Regions from separate parts of the Methyloceanibacter caenitepidi genome, predicted to be linked through region 1. Evidence: riboswitches for the same ligand, from Rfam matches in the RefSeq annotation. Region 1 holds a riboswitch; each other region holds the start of a gene.
The links. Region 1 has a riboswitch for cobalamin ahead of GL4_RS01995 (HupE/UreJ family protein). Riboswitches for the same ligand answer to the same signal wherever they lie in the genome.
Positions count from the first base shown of each region.

Region 2: it holds a riboswitch for cobalamin, as region 1 does, so the genes downstream of both, GL4_RS18090 (carbohydrate porin) here and GL4_RS01995 (HupE/UreJ family protein) in region 1, are expected to answer to the same signal.
Region 3: it holds a riboswitch for cobalamin, as region 1 does, so the genes downstream of both, GL4_RS15045 (energy-coupling factor ABC transporter permease) here and GL4_RS01995 (HupE/UreJ family protein) in region 1, are expected to answer to the same signal.

Region 1 is NZ_AP014648.1:429,781-434,558, reverse strand. Features, by position in the region: gene cobO (cob(I)yrinic acid a,c-diamide adenosyltransferase) at 1-391, opposite strand, end outside; gene cobU (bifunctional adenosylcobinamide kinase/adenosylcobinamide-phosphate guanylyltransferase) at 388-924, opposite strand; gene GL4_RS01995 (HupE/UreJ family protein) at 932-1,561, opposite strand; cobalamin riboswitch at 1,598-1,801, opposite strand; cobalamin riboswitch at 1,915-2,137, shown strand; gene GL4_RS01990 (DUF1636 family protein) at 2,247-2,672, shown strand; gene cobW (cobalamin biosynthesis protein CobW) at 2,669-3,739, shown strand; gene cobN (cobaltochelatase subunit CobN) at 3,755-4,778, shown strand, end outside.
Region 2 is NZ_AP014648.1:1,303,699-1,308,476, forward strand. Features, by position in the region: gene GL4_RS06050 (DUF411 domain-containing protein) at 1-235, opposite strand, end outside; gene GL4_RS17145 (MerR family DNA-binding protein) at 1,415-1,735, opposite strand; cobalamin riboswitch at 2,170-2,371, shown strand; gene GL4_RS18090 (carbohydrate porin) at 2,477-3,151, shown strand; gene GL4_RS16610 (carbohydrate porin) at 3,135-3,872, shown strand; gene GL4_RS17880 (hypothetical protein) at 3,901-4,101, opposite strand; gene GL4_RS06070 (TonB-dependent receptor) at 4,390-4,778, shown strand, end outside.
Region 3 is NZ_AP014648.1:3,128,174-3,132,951, forward strand. Features, by position in the region: gene GL4_RS15035 (SLC13 family permease) at 1-106, opposite strand, end outside; gene GL4_RS15040 (pyridoxamine 5'-phosphate oxidase family protein) at 228-920, opposite strand; gene GL4_RS15045 (energy-coupling factor ABC transporter permease) at 1,141-1,818, opposite strand; cobalamin riboswitch at 1,859-2,083, opposite strand; gene GL4_RS15050 (hypothetical protein) at 2,127-2,759, opposite strand; gene GL4_RS15055 (OmpA family protein) at 2,793-4,271, opposite strand; gene GL4_RS15060 (efflux RND transporter permease subunit) at 4,366-4,778, opposite strand, start outside.

The DNA of each region.
Region 1 (4,778 bases):
TGAAGCTGGGATCGTCCATCAACTCGACCGCCTTGGCCCAGGCACGCTCCGCCGCGGCGATGTCGCGTTCCAGATCCTGGGTCTCCCAGGTGAAGCCTTCGCCCATGGAATACCAAGCAACCTGATCGCCGAATCGCTCCAAGGCGTCACGCTCCGCCGTATGCCACGCGCCCTTGACGAACTGCACGATCCCCACGCGCTTGCCGCGGCCGATCATGCGCAAGGCAAGACCGAAAGCCGCCGTCGACTTGCCCTTGCCCGTTCCCGTGTGGACGATCAGGAGCCCCTTCTCGACGGTCTTCTCGGCGACCTCGGCATCTTGCAGCTCTTTGCGTTTCGCCATCTTGGCGCGATGGCGCTCGAGGTCTTTCTCTTCGACCGATTTGGTCATGTGCTTCCTTTCACGATGAGAGGCTGCCCCGCGACCACGAAAATCACCCGGCTGGCGATGGCGGCGATACGCTGATTGAGCCGCCCTTGCGCATCGCGGAACGCGCGCCCGAGCGGTGTTTCGGGCACCAGCCCCATTCCGACTTCGTTGGAGACCAGTACGGTGGCGCTCTCACGGGTGTGCAACGCGTCCTCCAGCTGGTCCATCGCGCGGCCGACGTCGAAAGGGCCGTGCATGATATTTGAGAGCCACAAGGTCAAACAGTCCACGAGGACGATGGCCCCTTTCGGCGCCGCGCGTATGGCGTCATGCAGATCGTGGGGCGCCTCCAAGGTCTGCCAGCCGGCCTCGCGCCGGGCCTGGTGCTCGGCGATCCGCGCCTTCATCTCGTCGTCATGGGCCTCGGCCGTGGCAATATAGACCCAGGGCCTAGGAAGACTGGCGACAAAGCTTTCGGCGAAACGGCTTTTTCCCGAGCGGGCACCCCCAAGGACGAAGGTAATCCCCTCGTCCTCGAGGCTGTTGTCTGCCATCAGATCGCTATGCGTCCGGGATGATCTGGCCGAGCAGCGCGGCGATGCCGATGCCGACGACAACCGCACCGGCCAGACGCGGCGCCACGGCCGAGACGGACAGATTGCGGATGCGGAACAATAAGGCCACGCCCACGCTGAGCGCGCTTTGAATGACCACAAGGCCGAGCAGATAGGCCAAGAGCGGGGTTGGCTCTGCGCCGAAGATCGACTCGCCGTAGGCATAGCCGTGCGCCAGGCCGGCGGCGCCGAACAAGGCGCCCCAGGCGGCGAGGGGCAACGCGCGGCCGGCGGCGATGAGAGCGCCGACGATCACTACCGAGGACGCGACGATAAGCTCGGCCCCAGGCAGCTGGAACCCGACGACATGGATGCCGACGCCGACGGCCGAAGCCGCGACGAACAGGACCGGCAGGCCGAGATTGAGACCGCCGACGCCGACCGCGACGCCAACGGCAATGAGAAACGCCAGATGGTCGAGCCCGATCACCGGGTGGCCGAGACCGGAAAGAAAGCCCTGGACGAACGTGGACGGCATTTCGCCGCCCATGACGTGGTGCGCCGAGGCCGGCGCGGCGGTGAGCATAAGTGCGGCGAGCGCCAAAAGCGCGGTGCGATGGAGCGAAGAACGAGTCATGTGGTCCCCCCTTGCGCCCTCCACCCGAGGACGCCGTTCAAGGTTTGTGCCGTGGCAGGTTTCCTGGCTTCGCGGGTCTGCGCATCCCCTCAACCTTCCCGGAGCGACCGCTCCAGTGGCGTGACGAGGGGCGCTCTCCGCTTTCAGTTGCGGGGGCAGCCACGGAATCGGGAGACTCCCTCACCGTGTTCCCTTCTTGCGTCCCGCCTCATGCGGGAACCATCGGCGCAACGACTATAGAGCCTGAAGGGCCCGTCGCAAGAGGGAAACCTCGGTGGCGGGCCTGACGACCGAGAGTGGCGCCCGCAGATCACAAACCCATACAACGCATTGACAAACCCGCACCGGAAGCCCTTATGTGCCTGATCGACGGTTGCTCGTTTCGAGCGAACAGGGAACGCGGTATGGGGATATCCCAAACCCGCGGCTGCCCCCGCAACTGTAAGCGGTGAGCCCATCGAACGGTCTCGATACCGGTCTTGGGCGCCCGAGCCATTGCCACTGGGACTGACCCGGGAAGGCGGCGAAGGGAGAGACCCGCGAAGCCAGGAGACCTGTCGTCGATCTAGTCGTTCGCCGGGCGGGGTGCCTCTGCGACGGTTGGTCCTCGTTCCGGCCCGAATCTGGGCCGCATTGCACCCTGTCTGCTGTGGCTTTCGCTTGGGATCGCCGAGGGATCATCAGGGTGACATCTCCCCTAGACGCCAAGGACAGCGCCGCCCCCATCCCGGAGGGCCCCACGGTCTATGTCTGCGTAACCTGCCGCAAGCCGGACGACGCAGCCGATGCCCCCCGCGCGGGCCTGCTTCTCGCCGAGGCCACAGCGGAGGCCGCGCGCGGAACGCGCGTAACGGTCCGCCAAGTCGAATGCCTTGCCAATTGCCGGCGCTCGCTCAGCGCGGCAATGCGAAAGAAGGACAGCTGGACCTATGTCTTCGGCGATCTGAGCACCCCCGACGATGCGGCCGCTCTCATCGACGGCGCGATGCTGCTCGCAGAAGCAGAGGACGGTCTCCTGCCCTGGCGCGGCCGGCCCGACGCCCTCAAGGGCGGCCTCGTTGCGCGCGTTCCACCCCTCGTACTCGGCCCCATTCCGGAGGATTTTGAATGAATTCCGTCGCCCGCGTTCCCTGCACGATCGTGACCGGCTTTCTCGGCTCGGGAAAAACCACGCTCATCCGCCACGTGCTCGCCAACGCCAATGGGCGGCGTCTGGCCGTAATCGTGAACGAATTCGGCGATGTGGGTATCGATGGCGAGATCCTCAAAGGCTGCGGCGACGAGAACTGCAGCGAGGAAAATATCGTCGAGCTCGCCAATGGCTGCCTGTGCTGCACGGTCGCGGACGAGTTCGTGCCGGCCCTCGACGAGATCCTGGCGGCCGAGCCGCCGGTCGACCACATCGTGATCGAAACCTCGGGCCTCGCGCTGCCGAAGCCCCTGGTCCAAGCCTTCCACTGGCCGGCCATCAAGAACCGCGTCACCGTTGACGGTGTCGTGGCGGTCGTCGACGGCGCGGCTCTCGCCGAGGGTCAAGTCTCCGCCGACATCGAAGCGCTCTCCGCGCAGCGCGCTGCGGACGATGCGCTCGATCACGACGATCCCATCGAAGAGGTTTTCGAGGATCAAATTGCCTGCGCCGACCTGATCGTCCTTAACAAGCGCGATTTGCTCGATGCCGACGGGCTCCAGCGCGCCATGCAGTCGGTGACGGCTGCGCTTCCGCGCGGCATCGGCGTGGTGACCGTGTCGGAAGGGAAGGTCGATGCCACCGCACTCCTCGGTCTCGGTATCGGCGCGGAAGACGATATTGAAAACCGCAAGACCCATCACGACAGCGAGGAGGATCACGACCACGACGATTTCGACACGTTCGTCGTTCCGATCGCGGAGGTCGCCGATGCCGCGGACATCACGCAGCGCATCGCCGAGTTGGCCGAGGCGCACGATGTGCTGCGCGTGAAGGGCTTCGCCGCCGTGGCGGGCAAGCCGATGCGCCTGCTGATCCAGGCCGTGGGGCCGCGCGTGAACCACTATTTCGACCGTCCCTGGGAGCGGGCGGAGGACCGCCAAGGCAAGGTCGTCGTGATCGGCTTGAAGGGCCTCGACCGCGAGGCGGTCGCCAAGTTTCTGACCGGTGACACGTCACGGGCTGGCCAAGAAGCCCTGGCCGGATAACCGAAAGGCCCGCGGATGCACCTCCTGCAGACAAGCAGCGCGACGCTCGACGACATCGCCGAGCCGATCGACCTGGGCCAGACGCCCGGCGACATCGCGGTCTTGTCTTTCACGGATAGCGACCTCTCGGGTCTCGCGGCCGCGTACGCCGACGAGCGCGAACAGGTGCCGTCCGTGCGGCTCGCGCATTTGCGCGACCTTCGCCATCCCATGTCCACCGATCTTTGGATCGACACTGTCGCCCAGCACGCCAAGGTGATCGTGGTCCGGCTCTTGGGCGGCCTGGACTGGTGGCGCTATGGCGTCGAGAGGCTGTCCGCCGTCGCCCGTGAGCGCGGGATCGCGCTCGCTGTCCTGCCGGGTGAAGACCGGGACGACCCGCGCCTGTTCGAGCTATCGACGTTGGACGAAGCCGAACTGCAAACTCTCCTGGCCTATTTCCGCGAGGGCGGTGCTGCGAACCTGCGCGCACTGCTGCGGCGCCTGGCCCGTCTTGGCGGCGCGGCGATCGAGGCGCCGCCGCCGCATACGTTTCCGCGCATGGGCGCGTACCGGCCCGGCACAGGCGTGACCGACATCGATGCCCAGCTCGCTCCGGGTCCGGAGCAGGAAGCAACTGTTCCGATTCTTTTCTATCGCGCCTCGCTGCTTGCCGCGGACACGGGGCCCATCGATGCGCTGTGCGACGCGCTTGCAGCGCGCGGGCTCAATCCCGTCCCGCTTTTCGTTCCCAGCTTGAAGGCGCCGGATGCGATCGCTTTCGTGCGCGAGGCTTTCGGCCGGCTCGACCCGTCGGTGATCGTGACGACGACAGCCTTTGCCGCCGGCGACGGCGTTTTCGACGGCTGCGATGCGCCGGTTCTGCAGGCGATCGTCGCCAACACGCGGCGTGAGGCCTGGGCCTCCAACCCGCGCGGTCTCGGCCCGTCGGACCTGTCCATGCATGTGGTTCTGCCCGAGCTCGACGGGCGTGTGCTGGCCGGAACGCTCGGCTTCAAAGACAAGCGCGACAAAGACGACGCACTGGGTTTTGAAGGCT
Region 2 (4,778 bases), 870 kb from region 1:
TAAGATGGCAACCTTGAAAGCCCTCGGGCACACCGGCATCAAGGCTCATCTCAGCCAAGTTGTTCACTGACGTTATATCCAGCTCGAAGCCGCTTTTGCGCAGGTAGTCTGCGTGGGCCTCACAGCACGTGCACTGCTGTTGCTTGTAGAATGTCCCTTCTAAAGTCTGCGCAAAGGCTGAGTCGGTGACGAAGGCAAACACCAACGCGGCAATTATTCTCATGGCGTGTTTCATCCGGATACTCCTTACAATGCAGATGGCAAAGGCAAGCGTGCCAAGTGTAACCCCATTGAGGGGCGAGACTTCGGTCGCACTCGCCCTGTCCTTCTCAGCGAAAGAACAGGTACTTGACTAAGGCCGCAATAACGAGCACGGCGATGGTACCGATGATCAGCCACCAAATTCCCATACCCCACATCATTCCGTTATTCATCATCTCGCTCATGATTCAATCCTCCTAGGACTGCTGTAGAGGCTGCACTCTTTGATAATTCAGACTAATACACGCGGCGAAGATCCCTGACGCAACGCTGGTGGCCATCATCTTTGCCATATGCCCAAGCGTTCGATTATACCCGGCGCTTGAGCATCGGTCTTTGTGGGATCGGCCAGGCCTATCGGATAAGGCCCGGCCGACCCTTTCTATCGAAGTCTAACGGTTAGAGCTTTTCGTTTGGGTCCCTTGCTTCTGACCCGGACACTCGACCGCGGAACCACACTTTCCCAAGTTGTGATAGGCGTTGTGGTGCGCGGTGGCGACGTCCGACGATAGACTTACAGCGACAAACGCTACTCCAGTCAGGACGACTGCTAGTGATCGATACATTTTTCCACTCCTTTGGGCATCGATGGTTGTTCGACCGCCGCATGAACGACGGAACGCCCCCAAAAGGCGGGGGTCCCATGACTAGGCAGGCCCACTCCAGGGACTGCTCAGACGAAGTGGAAAAAGCGAGGAGGTGGTGTAGGAGCGCGGATCACCGCGCTTCTGAACCGCGAACCTTCAGTTGATTTGAGGGAGGTAGTTTTAGAGGCGGCTTCTTCCGTCCAGGTCAACGGCAAAGCCATGGGCGAGCAGGGACTATTGCAAACGACCGGCACAACACAAGGCTTGCTACAGCCATCGCAATGGTCGCACTCGCCAGCCCCAAGATTGGTAGCCGTGATCAAGTCGACAGCACCGACAATAGGTTGAGCGTGGCTCAAGCCCGCCACTGCGTGCGAACTTACGGTGAGGAAGATGGCGAAAGCGAGCCGACTGACGAACGTGACCATCTCATCAGAATGATCTCTCTGCCAAAAACATCAAGGGTCTCGTGATCAAATATTTGGCACTGGCATCCGACCCCAGTGTCGTCGTCGCTTGCACTTGCTTATGACACTTCAGCGCAGTTGCAGTCGGTAAGCCGCCACTTAACTTTGCCCGGCTAGAGCATCGAAGATGGGGCACGATTTTTGATCGCCGGGCTTACACGCCTCGGCCAGACTTTTTAGTGCTCTCTCCAACCGCTTTAGGTTGGCGATTTTGCCCTGCACCTGATCCACGTGCCGAAGAGTCAACTCCCTTGCAGCGCAATCCTGATTTCGCCCTGAGAGACTGATCAATGTGCAAATGTCGTCCAACGAAAAGCCGAGTTCACGGCTGCGACGAATGAAGGTCAGGCGTCGAGTATGATGCCGGTCGTACATGCGAAGCCCACCCCGAGTGCGGGGCGGAGCATCAAGCAGCCCCACGCGTTCGTAGTATCTAATCGTCTCGATGTTAATGGTCGAACGAAAAAAGGTAGAACTGGGGAGCGATTGCCTTCTTATTGGACACAACGTTGCACGCTGTCGTAAAGGTCATACTCCACCGTGAAGGATGTCATCATCACCCACTAGCCGATCATCACCACTTTGACCGTTCAGCGTTTCGTGTGAGCCGGCCCGAGTGGCTGGTTGCCATTCCTGAACGACCAATAAGCGAGAAGGCGCTTTGCTACCGGAGAGCCAGCCTGATCTATGTACGGCAGTCACATACGAATGCCGTACATCAACGCCCCGCTAGCCCCAACTGGCGGGGCGTCCTTTTGCATGCATTAGCCTGCGCTGAGCAACGGCCTGGCAGTGCCTCGGGACCATCCGCCTGCCAAGCAGGAACTGGCGAATTGACGAAGTTGGAATCTACTGATAATCATTTGCAAGACGGTTCCTCTATGAGGATGAAAAGGGAATGTGGAGAAGTTGGCATAATGCCAGCTAAGTCCGCAGCTGCCCCCGCAACTGTGAGCGGCAAGCCGAGCGCCAACATGTCACTGGGGGAAACCCGGGAAGACGGCGTCTAGGCAGCGACCCGCGAGCCAGGAGACCTGCCGTCACAGGTGCCTGATCGGCGTCGTGCGAGCGGGGTGCTCGCAGGCGAAGAAGGGAAGCGCTAGTTCGCGTTCCATCCGTGAAGGCTTCGCGCCGCAGGCGCACATGGATGGAAATCCTATCGTGAAGTCGATCACGGCCATTTGTCTCGTCACAACTTTATTCGCAAGTCCGTTTCTTATCGCTAACGGTTCATGGGCCGATCAGCAGCATCATCCACATGTCCGTCTTCCAGACGGGATAGGTGAGCTGCCGCCGGGGATCCCGGAGCCCTCGATTGCAACGAGTCTGCCAGGATATGGAGATCCTCGAAGTGTACGCAATGTCCTTGCCCGGCAGGGAGTTTCTTACGGCATCGACTACACCAGCGACGTGCTAGGCAACGTCTCAGGAGGAATGGAGCAAAGCGTACATTACGCAGGACTTCTCGAGGGATACCTCGATGCCGATCTTGAGAACCTCACCGGTGCACGAGGGTTGAGTTTCCATATAGATTTCTATCAAATTCACGGCACCAGCATCACTGCTGAAAACATCGGCAGCATCGTCAGCGTTAGCAACATAGAGGCATTCCCTTCCACGCGTCTGCATGAGCTTTGGCTTGAACAGGCTTTCTATGACGGGCACGCCTCTATCCGTCTCGGCCAGCTGGGTGCCGACAGTGAATTTCTCATTTCGGAGGTGGCTGCGAGATTCATCGCCTCTACCTTTGGCTGGACGACTCTCAGCTCCGACAACCTTCCTTTTTGGCGGTCCCATCTATCCGTTTGCATCACCAGGGGTGCGCGTCGCTGTTGAAGTTCAGGACCTATTCCAACTGAAATTTGGGATTTATGATAGTGATCCAGCCGGTCCCTGCGCCGAGGAACGTGATCCCGGGCAGTGTAACGCGCACGGCTTCGATTTTCGCCTTAACGATCCCCCCTTGTTGCTCTTCGAGGCCGACTATTCCTACGGCAACGGCAGCTGCCCGTCCGGCACGGTCAAACTTGGCGGCTGGTACGATTTTGGCGAGTTCGATGATCCAATACACCCGCTCGCGCAGGGGCTTTCTGCGTCTCGCCATGAAGGAAACCAAGCCGTCTATGTGGTAGTCGATCAGGTGCTCTATCAACCAGAAGGCCAATGCGGCACAGGAGGTGTATCGGCCTTCGCCCGAGCGATCCTTAGCCCGGCTGACCGCAATCAGGTCGACACTTATGCTGATGTTGGCATTGTCTTCGACGGATGGGTGCCCGGGCGCCCTCATGACGGCATCGCTCTAGGCGTCGCGTATTCCGGTATTTCGAACGAAGCCTCCGATCTCGACCGCAAGGCGGGGCTGCATATCATTCGCGATTATGAACTAATCCTCGAGTTGAACTACATTGCAGAGATCGTATCTGGCTGGGCGATACAGCCAGTGGTGCAATACATCCATAATCCCGGAGGCTCGGTGCCCAATCTATTCAACGATACACCCAACCAAAAAGTCGAGAATGCGTTGGTCGTTGGGATGAGGAGCATCATCAATTACTGATCCCAGGAATAGCGTGACGAGTAGAAACTCATGTGAAATCGGGCGGCGATTCAAAATCGCGAAACAGGCTAGAAAAGAGCGCGTCAATGCGGAGAACATGTTCGGCACCGGGTATTAGATCTCCTTGCACAACAACATCTCTTTCGGGGGCGCCGACGTCGGCCTTTGTGACGATGAAGGCCGGGTGGTAGGGCGCCAGGATAAAAAAAAGGGTGACGTGATCCTGCACCAAGGCAAAGTCTGAGCTTATAGCGCGAATTGCCGTCCTCGAGAGACCAACCCAACCAGATGTAGGCACAGGGTAACTAAACCTTCGTGTGCGTGACGCCAGAAATCGGTTGAGGTCCTCTACTGCCTGGTCACTATCCTAAAAATGAATTTTGTTCATATATTAAGTTGAAAACCCTTCATTATGCGCAGCACTCGAACCCTAATATCGTTGCCTGTGGATTTGAGGGGAGCAGTTTCGCGTGAGATGAGGCGCGCCCCAAGGTCGATCAGAGCCGGGGGGCAGTAAATGGAACTCCGTGTCACGGCGGCGCATTCCGCGTCGCGTTCGTCCAGGAAACTCAGCGAAGTTAGAGAGCGGCTGCTCGCCTTGGCGGCCTCTGCGGCGCTCATTGCCCTATCGGGTGAAATAGTTCATGCACAGGAGACCGGGAAAACAACCGGAGAGGGCGGCCTAGAATCGGGCGTGACCGGCAACGGCGCCCCCGCCGCCACGGGCGGCAGCCCCGATCCTGGAGCCGACACCCAGGTCCCTCCGGTGATCGTCGAGCAGGATCCCGACATTGAGGCCGCGCCCGCCGTGGTCGAGGCGGAGCCCGACCCTGAGCCGAGGCCGCGGCCCCGCCCCGCGCCGCGCACCACCGCGAGCGCTCCCGTGAGCGCGCCCGCCGCCACGGC
Region 3 (4,778 bases), 730 kb from region 1:
CCGGCGCGGAGCTGATGACACAGGCCGTAAAGACGACCGGGCCAAGTACCAGCCCCACCAGTTGATGCAGTTTGCGGCCGGCACCGCCGTCATCGGGCTCAAGCATGTTTCGCGACCGCCTTTCGCTCAGGTGCCGCGAAACGTTTTCGGGCCACAGCTGAAATCGTCCGTACCCGCTTTGGGCACGGATCGTGGCCGGATGTCAATTTAGGGCGTGAGGGCCAGACCTAGGACGTCCCGTCCATCACCTTTTGCTTGTACTCGTCCTCGGTGATTGTGCCGCCGTTCTCGGCGACCCGGCCGGCGTCGGCTTCAGGAAGAGCCTCCTGAATCAGATCGATCCGCTTCCAGGCGGGCAGCGGCGCCTCTCCCGTCGCATCCGGCACGTAGCGGTTCGTGGCCTCCACGCGCTCATGCTTGTGGATGTAGCGGGCGCAATTGATGAAGGCCTTGTCGACCCTGACCTCGACCACGAACTCGGCGCCGGGAAAGAGCTTCATGTGGTCTTCGTTCTGGGACAGCGCCGCGGTGCCCTGCACCCTCACGCGATGGGGCGTGCACATGTCGATGAACAGCATACCGACCTTCCCCGTGGCGGAGATATTGCCCGCCGAAAAGTACATGCCGTTACCATTGTAACTCGGGAACACAATCGTCTTGTTGTCCACCACATGGGCGACGCCCACATTGCCGCCCTTGTATGAGACCGTCGGCTCTCCGTCCTCGTTTACCGTGGAAAGGAAGAAGTAGTCGCGGCTGGAGATGAAGCCGGCCATCTCCGGGTCAAGCTCGTCGCGAACCACGGCAAAGACCACGGCGTTGGCGAGCGGCCGGCTCTGCATCTCGTCTTGGAGCGCGCGCTGCTGAGGCGAGTAGAACGCGTCCGGATTGGGGATAGATACGTCTTCTTCCGTCGCCATGATGTCCCTCCCGTGTGCCGTTGTTCGTGCTGTTGTCCGCGAAGACCTTCGCGGGCTCGCCTCTAATTGGACGAGCGTCCCCTTCTAGCAGAGCAGGCAATCCTCGGCTTTGCAAAACCCGCTGCCTATCCGCCCGGACGTTCCGTATCTCCACACAGCAAAAAAACGGCGGTGCGACTGAACGCACCGCCGTCTTGAACCGTCGTTTTGCCAGTTCCGACTAGGCCGGATTGTAGAGCCGGTCTCCGACCAGGACGCTGCCCCGCAAGGCATTGATCGCCTTGGCACCGGCGAGCACGGCGAGATCCGCCAGCGGCTCCACAATGATCACCAACATGTAGGCGCCGCCGAAGGTCGCGATCGACTGGACGTTCTCAACGCCGAAGCCATGGCCGTACAGCGCCCAGAACGTCACCCAGGCGACGATCCCCGCCTGATAGGCCGTCGAAAGCGCCAGAGCTTGACGGTACTTCAAATCCACATAGGGCGTGCCGGGCTCGATGACCTTGCCGGCGAGGTAGCGCAGACCGAACAGCGGCACTAGCAGCGTCGTGACGTTCATGCCGTATTGCGGCAGGTCGAAAGGCGCGAAGAAGAGGCCCTGCAGGAAAAGGCCCAAGGCCAAACCGATAGCTGCGGGCGCACCGCCGAAGATCAGGAACAGCGTCGAGCCGAAAATAAGGTGAACCTCGGAGACCCCGACCGGGTAGTGCGGGAACACTTCGAAAAAGCAGAAGACGAGCGATGTGGCGCCCGCGGCCCGAGCGAGCAGCGACACCGGCCCCCGCTCCTTCACGTCTTCCCAAGCGAGCTTCAGGCCGTAGGCGCCTGCGCCGGCGGCGGTGGCGTAACTCAGCCAAATCTTACTGTCGGCAACAAGGCCAGGTTCAATATGCATGTTGTGGTTCCTTTGCCGTCTCACCCGACGGCGCATGGGTTGGTCCGTTTGCCGAATGGCCGGTCTCCTGGCTCGCGGGTCGCGGCCGGCTTCCGTCTTCCCAGCCCTTGCCTTGGGTGACAGTTGGGCCAGTGACATCGGTGGAAGGCGGCTCACCGCATACAGTCGCGGGGGCGGCTAGGCTTCGGGCCGCGGACGGCCCCACCTATTCCCGTTTCATCCGGCCGCGTTTCCGCGCCCGGACACCATAGGCGGGCGAACTTTTGGCCGACTCGGGGCGCCGGTCAAGCAGTGCGGTCTGATTTTTCCTATTTCTTGTCTTTCTCGTAGACGTCGCCGGCCTCGACGCGCTTGGAAAACTCGGTCGTGCGGCCTTCCGCCAGCAGCTTGGCCTGCGCGACCCAGTCGTCGCGCGTGACCCGTCCTTTGAAGCCTTCGAGGTTGGCGTCGACCCAGGCCACTTCAGCGTCGGTCCAATTGGCGATCTGGTCGAAATGCCAAAAGCCCAAACGGTTGCAGAGCTTTTCGAGCTTCGGGCCTACACCTTTGATTTTCTTCAGGTTATCCGCCTTGCCCTCCAGCGGCGCATCGAGCGTCTTGGGTTTGACGCCCTCGCTGGCGCGCTCGGCAACCGGTGCATTCATGACTGCAAGATTGGCAGGGGCCGCAGCCATCGCCGGCGTGGCTGGACGAGCCTCCTTCGAGGTTCCGCGGCCTTCGAGCCGCCCCTCGAGGCGACCGATCAGATCGTCCTTCTCCCGGCAGCTCGCGCGGCAATCTTCAAGTTGGGCGCGCAATGTCCCTGCCTCGTCGCCGGAGCTCTTGTAGGAGGTCTTGCGACGGCCGCCCCACAGGAGCCATCCCACGAACAGTCCCAGAAGGGCTGCGAGCACGATGAGGAACCAGATTTCTGCGAGCAGGAAGCCCCAATTCTTGAACATCGAACAATCCCCCTTGTAGGCCTTCCGGGCCGCTTATTGAGTGAACGCCAAGGTGACGCGTCGGTTCGCCGCCCGGCCCTCTTCCGTGTCGTTTTCGGCCAGCGGCTTCGTGTCGCCATAGCCCGCCGCCGTGATCGCATCCCCCGGGATGCCGCGCTTCTTGAGGGCTTCGACGACCGCGTCGGCACGCTTCTGGCTCAGGTCCATGTTGAAGTCGCTATCGCCCTGGCTGTCCGTATGGCCACCGACCTCCACGCGCAGATTGCCGGACTGGACGCACTTCATAACGAGCGCCGTCATCGCGTTGATGACCTGCAAGGAGCGCGCGTCGAGCCGCGCGGAGCCGGTCACGAAATTGACGTCGCGCTTGGACAGAAGGGCGTTGGCCTTGTCGCGGCACTGACCGTAGCCGGCCACGAAGTCCATTTGCGGCAGCCAATAGCCGGCCGTCATCACCTCGGTCTCGCCTGTCGCCGCGTTCTTGCGGCTTGTGCCGTCTGGCGGCAGATCGGTCGCCGCCTCCACACGCACGGCGACTGCATCCCCGAGATCCTTTGACAGACCCGTCTCGAGAAGTTCGATATCCGCGCCCGGGCTTGCGTTTCCGGCGAACGGAAAACCGTTGTCACCCCCCGACAGCGCCGCATTGCCGGAGTCACCGAGCGTCAATTTCAGCGAGTCGAACTCGGGCAGCCAAGAGCCGAGCTTCTTAAGAATGGCGAGCGCAGGCTCGGGGTCGCCTGAAATCGCGATGCTTGGCTCCCCGGAAACTTGATCGAGACCAAGCGCCGCGGCGATGGCCTCGGTGGTGAGGCCGGCCGGAAGCTTACCGCTGACGGATGCCCCATCGGCGGCGGAATAGACCAGCTCGAACTCTATCGGCTTGCCGTCGTCGAGATAGCTGAGCGACGTGTCCACCATATAGCCCGGCGGCACGTCCTTGAGTTCGGCCAGCGCCGCCTCCCCGGCGGTAGGCGTCGTCGCCTCGCCCTCTAGGGTCAACGACTTGTCCTTCATGGTGAGCGTGCCCTTGTTGAGCTTGATGAGCGCGCTGAGTCCGTCCTGCGCGACCATCGTCCAGCCGCCCGGCGCACCGGAGGCCAGTTTCAGCGACGATGCATCGTGATCGAGAACGACGGCGATACCTGCCCGCGCAGCCTCGGTCGGCACATGCCCGGAAACCGTGATGCCTTTGTCCGACTTCACCGCCGAGAACGTATAGGGAGCGACCGACTCAAGAACCTTGATCTTGTCACGAACGACGCGCCGCCCCTGGACGATATCGAGAGTCTCGAGGATCCGTTTCTGTTCCGCGGCGCTGTCGGCGAGGCCGTTGACCTCGATGTCGCGGCCCGTGACAGTGGTCGTCAGGCCGTGCACCGATGCGGCGACGGCCCCGTTGGCGCCATCGGCAACGGTCTGCTCGATTCGCTTGGCATGATGCTTGGTGCCATACCAGCACAGCGCCGCGACGCCCAAGACGAGCACCAAGATTCCCAAGACCTTCCGCACCGGCATCCTCCCTCGATGGCCCCAAATCGCTGCGAGGGGAACAATGCGCCAAACGCCTTGGCCGGACCTCACACAACGACCGACAACATGCCGCCTAGACGCCGTGCGACGCAACCTCGGAATGGTGTGACTTTGGGCTCGTCATTTTCCGCCGCAGTTCGAAGCCCTTCACCAGGCTGTAGATGGCCGGAATCACCGCCAAGGTAAGAAGCGTCGACGAGGCCATGCCGCCGATCATCGGTACTGCAATCCGCTGCATGACTTCGCTGCCGGCACCATGCGCCCAGAGTATGGGGAGCAAGCCCGCCATGATCGCGGCCACGGTCATGATCTTGGGGCGCACGCGGCCCACCGCGCCGGAAACGATTGCGGCGTGGAGATCGCCCGGTCCAAACGGTCTGCCCTCATCTTCGCAAGCGGCCATCCGCTCCTTCAGCGCGTTCTCGAGATAGATCAGCATCACGACTCCCGTCTCGGCGGCGACGCCGGCCAGAGCGATAAAGCCGG